Regions from separate parts of the Streptomyces sp. NPDC107546 genome, predicted to be linked through region 2. Evidence: predicted binding sites of a transcription regulator. Region 2 holds the regulator's gene; the other holds the start of a gene.
The links. The regulator HspR, encoded in region 2, represses chaperone genes until heat shock. The targets are predictions, from matches to a motif close to TTGAGNNNNNNNNNCTCAA.
Positions count from the first base shown of each region.

Region 1: the regulator HspR is predicted to act here: its motif matches at 1,757-1,775, upstream of lon (endopeptidase La).

Region 1 is NZ_JBVKBA010000028.1:53,752-57,132, forward strand. Features, by position in the region: gene ACZ7L1_RS30625 (spermine/spermidine synthase domain-containing protein) at 1-480, opposite strand, end outside; gene ACZ7L1_RS30630 (rhomboid-like protein) at 715-1,494, shown strand; gene lon (endopeptidase La) at 1,798-3,381, shown strand, end outside.
Region 2 is NZ_JBVKBA010000036.1:37,157-40,537, forward strand. Features, by position in the region: gene ACZ7L1_RS33330 (sugar ABC transporter substrate-binding protein) at 1-1,101, opposite strand, end outside; gene ACZ7L1_RS33335 (heat shock protein transcriptional repressor HspR) at 1,645-2,094, opposite strand; gene dnaJ (molecular chaperone DnaJ) at 2,099-3,265, opposite strand; gene grpE (nucleotide exchange factor GrpE) at 3,305-3,381, opposite strand, start outside.

The DNA.
Region 1 (3,381 bases), on a different contig from region 2:
GTCGTCCGTGACCGTCCACGCGGGTCCGTTGTCGATGTCCAGACACAGTGCGTCGTACGTGTCCGATGTCTCATTGACGTGGGCGAGGAGGTCGGCTTCCACGATGCGGGTGCGCGGATCGGCGAGCGCGTCGGCGGACAGCGTGGACAGGGGGCCGTCGAGGTGCCAGTCGATGACGGCGCGTTCGCGTTCGACGACGGTGATGCGACCCCAGCGGGGGTCGGCCGCCGCGTGCGCGAGCGAGAAACCGACGCCGAGTCCGCCGATCAGCACGCTCGGGTCCGGGCGGCCGTCCAGGGCGTGCGACGCGGCCTGCACCAGCAGCCGTTCCGAGCGTCCGTCGGAGGTGTCCATCAGGAAGCAGCCGTTGGCGATGATCTGCAGCAGCTCACCGTGGCGCCGCAGCACGACCTCGCCGTGGGGTCCCTCGCGACGGTCCAGGACCACCGGGGTCTCGTCGGTGTCGTACAGATGAGGCATGGACCACATTCTGGTAACCGGCGGTCCGGGGAGCGACCGGATTTCCCCGGCGATCGAACTGGTTCTCCCGCAGTGGTCGGTCGGACCGCCGATGCCGCCGGCAGCCGTGCGCGGTCACCCCGGACGCCGGAAACAGCTGGGAAGTTGCTATGAATCGCGTCTCGGGTGGCGTCGGTCATAGACAGCGACCGGCGCGGCGCGAAGGGTGGAGCGTGACGGAAGGAGCGCCGCACCTTGGAACGTACGGTCTCGGCGGCTGACGCCACGCTCACGCTCCCCGAGACGGGCGCGCCGCTTCTGGACGGCATGCCGCGCCAGCGCACGGCGCCGCCGCCCGTCGCGCCCCCGGCCGCGCTCCCGGTGCCGTGGACGGCACCGCGCCTGGCGTCGCTGCTGCCGGGCCCCAGGCGGGCGCCGTTCACTTTCGGCTACGCCGCCGTGTTGCTGGTGACCTCGCTGTTCGCCCAGTTCGCCGACCCGTCGCTGATGGACGCCCTGTACCAGGGATCCAGCACGGACGTCGCGCATCTGATGCGCAGTCCGGCGGTGGTGCTGCTGGCCAGCGCGCTGTGGATCGCGGGCGGGATGACGTCGTACTACTCGCTGGTCTTCCTGGTCGTGCTGACGGCGCTGGAGCGGCGGATAGGCGGCGCGCGCACGGCGGTCGTCTTCCTGCTCGGGCACGTTCTCGCGACGCTGGGCACCGAGGTCCCGGTCGGCCTCGCGGTCCTGGCGGGCCATCTGCCGGACAGTTCACTGCACCGCCTCGACTACGGCATCAGCTTCGGCGTGGCGGCGAGCCTGGGCGCGCTGACGGGGCTGCTGCGGCCGTGGCTGCGCTGGACCGTGCTGATCGTGTTCACCGCGCTACTCCTCCAGGACCTGGCCGAGTTCACGGACCCGCTGAGCAACTGGGGCCATCTGCTGGCGCTGACGGTCGGCACCGCGACCTGGCCGCTGGTACGGCGCTGGGCCCGGACCGGAGCCGGGGCCACCGTGGCGCCGGCTCGGTAACTGCGGCCTCCGCCCCCGCGGTTCCGCTGCCGTGCGCCGCTGGTGCGGCGCCGTCCAGGTGCCACCCGCGGACGCCGTTCCGGCCTCTCACGCTGATGCGTCCCGGCCTCTGACGGTGATGCCTTCCGGCACCCGATGGTGGTCCGCCCCGGCCTCCGGCGGTGGTCTGCCCGCGCACCGCTCCGTGCCTGGTCACGGCACCCGCTGCAACTGATCGCTGACAGCGAACAAGGGTCGGGGAACAATCGAATCCTCTCGTGCATTGAGTCTGCACAGCTCAACTTGACTGCCGAAGGGGAGATCATGGCTTCGACGTCCTCACCGCTCACCCTGCCTGTGCTGCCGCTCGACGGCGAGGTTGTGCTGCCCGGCATGGTGGTCCCGCTGGACCTGAGCGACTCCGAGGTCCGCGCGGCGGTGGAGGCCGCCCAGGCGGCCGCCCGTTCCGAGCCCGGAAAGCCCAGGGTCCTGCTCGTCCCACGCATCGACGGCACCTACGCCGCCACCGGTGTCCTCGGCACCGTCGAGCAGGTCGGCCGGCTCGCGGACGGCGACCCGGGCGCCCTCATCCGCGGCCTGGGACGGGTGAAGATCGGTGCGGGCACCACCGGGCCCGGCGCGGCGCTCTGGGTCGAGGGAACACGCATCGACGAGACGGTTCCCGACCCGCTGCCCGGCCACGTCACCGAACTCGTCAAGGAGTACAAGGCCCTCGCCGCCAGCTGGCTGAAGAAGCGCGGCGCCTGGCAGGTCGTCGACCGCGTCCAGGCCATCGACGACGTCTCCGCGCTCGCCGACAACTCCGGGTACTCGCCCTTCCTGACCACCGAACAGAAGGTCGAACTCCTGGAGACCAGCGACCCGGTGGCCCGGCTGAAGCTGGCCACCCAGCAGCTCCGCGACCACCTCGCCGAGCAGGAGGTCGCCGAGTCCATCGCCAAGGACGTCCAGGAAGGCGTCGACAAGCAGCAGCGCGAGTTCCTGCTGCGCCGCCAGCTGGAAGCCGTCCGCAAGGAGCTGCGCGAGCTCAACGGCGACACTCAGGAGGGTGAGGAGTCCGACGACTACCGCGCCCGTGCGGAGGCCGCCGACCTGCCCGAGAAGGTCCGTGAGGCCGCGCTCAAGGAGGTCGACAAGCTCGAGCGCACCAGCGACCAGTCCCCCGAGGGCTCCTGGATCCGCACCTGGCTCGACACCGTGCTGGAGATGCCCTGGAACGAGCGCACCGAGGACGCGTACGACATCCGCGGCGCCAGGGGCGTCCTGGACGCCGAGCACGCGGGCCTCGAGGACGTGAAGGAGCGCATCACCGAGTACCTCGCGGTGCGTAAGCGGCGCGCCGAGCGGGGTCTCGGCGTCGTGGGCGGCCGCCGCGGCGGCGCCGTGCTGGCGCTCGTCGGCCCGCCCGGCGTCGGCAAGACCAGCCTCGGCGAGTCCGTCGCGCACGCCATGGGCCGCAAGTTCGTCCGCGTCGCCCTCGGCGGCGTCCGCGACGAGGCCGAGATCCGCGGCCACCGCCGTACGTACGTCGGCGCCCTGCCCGGCCGTATCGTCCGCGCCATCAAGGAGGCCGGTTCCATGAACCCGGTCGTCCTGCTCGACGAGATCGACAAGGTGGGCTCCGACTTCCGCGGCGACCCGGCCGCGGCCCTGCTGGAGGTCCTGGACCCGGCGCAGAACCACACCTTCCGCGACCACTACCTGGAGGTCGAACTCGACCTGTCGGACGTGGTGTTCCTCGCCACGGCCAACGTCCTGGAGGCCATCCCGGAGGCGCTCGCCGACCGCATGGACATCGTCCGCCTGGACGGCTACACCGAGGACGAGAAGGTCGTCATCGCCCGTGACCACCTGCTCCCGCGCCAGCTGGAACGGGCCGGCCTGAAC
Region 2 (3,381 bases):
CAGGTTGATCGCGGAGCAGTCCGCCTTGTACTTCGCGGTGCAGATGTCCTTGACGGTGTAGATGCCGTCCTGGATCACCGTGTCCTTGATGTTGTCCCTCGTGAGGGCGACCACCGGCACGAGCATCGACGGGATGTTCTTCTCCGTCGGGCTGTCGACATGGTCACGGGTCAGTGCGTCGAACTCGATCGAGCGGCCCTGGACCTTGGCCACGGCCATCTCCGCGGCGTTGTTCGCCTCGTCCGGGTACGACTTGTACACGCTCATGTACTGCTCACCGGAGACGATCCGCTGCACCGCGTCCAGCGCCGCGTCCTGCCCGGTCACCGGCGGCACCTTGCTGACGCCCGCCTCCTTCAGCGCGTCGATGACGGCGCCGGCCATGCCGTCGTTCGCGGAGTAGACCGCGGCGATGTTGCTCAGCCCGACGGCCCGGATCGCCTCGGCCATGTTCGCCTTGGCGTTCTCCGGCTTCCAGTCCTTGGTGTCGAAGGACTTGACGATGTTGACCTTGCCCTGGAGCTCGCTGAGCGCGCCCTCCTTGAACTGCGCCGCGTTCGGGTCGGTGGGCGAGCCGTTCATCATGACGATCTTGCTGCTCGAGGCCTTGGCGCCGAGTGCGTCCATGAGGGCGCGGCCCTGCACCTGGCCGACCAGTTCGTTGTCGAAGGAGATGTACGCGTCGATGGGGCCCTGGGCGAGCCGGTCGTAGGCGATGACCGGGATGCCCGCGTCCTTGGCCTTCTGCACGCCCGGCGCGATGGCCTTGGCGTCGACCGCGTCCACCAGCAGCACGTCCGCCTTGTCGGCGATCATCTGGTCGAGCTGCTTGTTCTGCGCGGCCGCGTCGGCGTCGGCGTTGGCGTACAGGACCTTGCCCTTGTTGTCGGTGAGGGAGGCGACCTGCTTCTTGATGATGGGGTAGTCGAACCTGTCGTACCGCGGGTTCTCCTTCTCGGGCAGAAGGAGACCGACCGTGATGTCGTTGCCCTTCTTCGGCGTGGCGGAGCTGCTGCTGCCGCCGACTCCGTCGATGACGCCGCACGCGGCGAGCGAGACGGCCGACGCCGAGGCGGCCAGGGCTATGGCGGTACGACGCACAGCGGTCCTACGGGTGGTACGAACGTTCACATCAGGTGCCTTCCGGGCGAGGGAGCAGCGTTGCGACCCAGGTGGCTGAAAGCCAACGCGGGGACGGTGGGCAGCGTCAAGAACTACCGGTTAACGAGATGGCAACAGGATCACTGTGCGAGTCAAGTGAAAACCAAGAGAGCGTCGTGTGGGGACTGCTTCCGCGTCTCAGCCTGACGCCTACCCACTCCGTCACCTGGAGCGATCGCGAACTGACGTGTAGTCAACTGCCTGGCAGTGCCGCCTCCTTGGTCAAATCCCGGGACGCGTGATCCGCATCACAGTCGACAGACAGGTCTCGCCGCCCTCGCTCCAGAAGAGTCCCGATCCGATCAGAGGACCGAATGAACCAAGCCAGACGACGCACGACCGCCGCGGCGGCCACCGCCGTCGTGCTCGCGCGGCTGGGTGTGGACCGACACCACCGCACCCGTCGGCACGACCCTGTACCGGCCGGTTCTGGCACGATGAAGGGGCCCGCGGTGTTCCGCGGGCCCCTTCACCGTGTTCCACTCAGTCCTGCTGTTGCCGCTTCGGCCGCCACACCACCAGCGCGCTGGTCTGCTGGACCTCCTGATACGGCACCAGGTCACGGCGGTAGGACGCGTGGACGGCCGCCTCCCGCTGGCGCATGGCCGCCGCCGCGCCGTCAAGGGCGGCCTGGAGCTCCGCGACGCGGGACTGGAGCGCGGCGACCTGGTTCTCCAGTTCGATGATGCGCTTGATACCGGCCAGGTTGATGCCCTCGTCCTGCGACAACTGCTGCACCTGGCGGAGCAGTTCGATGTCACGGGCCGAGTAGCGCCGGCCCCGCCCCGCGGTGCGGTCCGGGGACACGAGCCCCAGACGGTCGTACTGGCGCAGCGTCTGCGGGTGCAGTCCGGAGAGCTGGGCCGCCACCGAGATGACGTAGACCGGGGTGTCCTCGGTCAGCTCATACGGGTTGCGTCGACGCCCGTCCATCTGGTCATGCTCCCTTCGCGGCCTGGAACAGCTCCGCCCGCGGGTCCTCACCCGCGGTTGCCTCGCGATACGCCTCCAGCGCGTCACGAGCCTTCCCCGACACGTCCTTCGGGACACTCACCTCCACGGTGACCAGCAGGTCGCCGCGGGTGCCGTCCTTGCGGACCGCGCCCTTTCCACGGGCGCGCATCGTACGCCCGTTCGGCGTGCCGGGGGGCAGCTTCAGCGTCACCGGGGGCCCGCCCAGGGTGGGCACCCGGATGTCGGCGCCGAGCGCCGCCTCCGCGAAGGTCACCGGAACGGTGACCGTCAGGTTGTCGCCCTTGCGACCGAAGACGGGATGCGGATTGACGTGCACGACCACGTACAGGTCACCGGCCGGGCCGCCCCGCTCGCCGGGCGCGCCCTTGCCGCGCAGCCGGATGCGCTGCCCGTCGGACACGCCCGCCGGGATGCGCACCTGCATCGTCCGGGACGACTTGGCCCGGCCGCTGCCCTTGCAGACCTCGCACGGGTCCTCCGCGATCAGCCCGCGGCCCTTGCAGTCCGGGCACGGGTCGGTCAGCGAGAAGCCGCCGCCCGAGCCGCGCGCCACCTGCCCGGTGCCGACACAGGTCGGGCACACGCGCGGCGTGCCGTTCTTGTCGCCGGTGCCCGAACAGGCCTTGCACGGTGACTGCGAGGACATGCGCAGCGGCACGGTCGCCCCGTCCACCGCCTCCATGAAGCTCAGCGTGACCTCGGACTCGATGTCCTGGCCGCGCCTGGGCTGCGTACGCGTGCCCGCGCCGCCGCCACGGTTGAACAGGCCCCCGAAGACGTCACCGAGACCACCGCCGAAGCCGCCCCCGGCGCCGCCCTGGCCGCCGAAGAGGTCGCCCAGGTCGAAGTTGAACGAGCCGCCCGCCCCGGGGCCGGGACGGAAGCCGCCGTTGCCGAACAGGGCGCGGGCCTCGTCGTACTCCTTGCGCTTCTTGGGGTCGCCGAGGACGTCGTTCGCCTCGGAGATCTCCTTGAAACGTTCCTCCGCCTTGGCGTTGCCCTTGTTGGCGTCCGGGTGGAACTCGCGGGCGAGCTTCCGGTACGCCTTCTTGATCTCGGCCTCGGTGGCGTCCTTGGGGACGCCGAGGACCTTGTAGTAGTCCTTCTCGATGAAGTCCTTGGTGCTCATCCCCGACGTCCCTCCTTCCCTACGCGTTCGTGGTGTACGTCAGCCCTCGTCCGGGCCACCGTTCTCCTTGTCGTCGCCCGCCTCGCCGGTCTCCTCGGCCTTGACCGTCTGCGCTC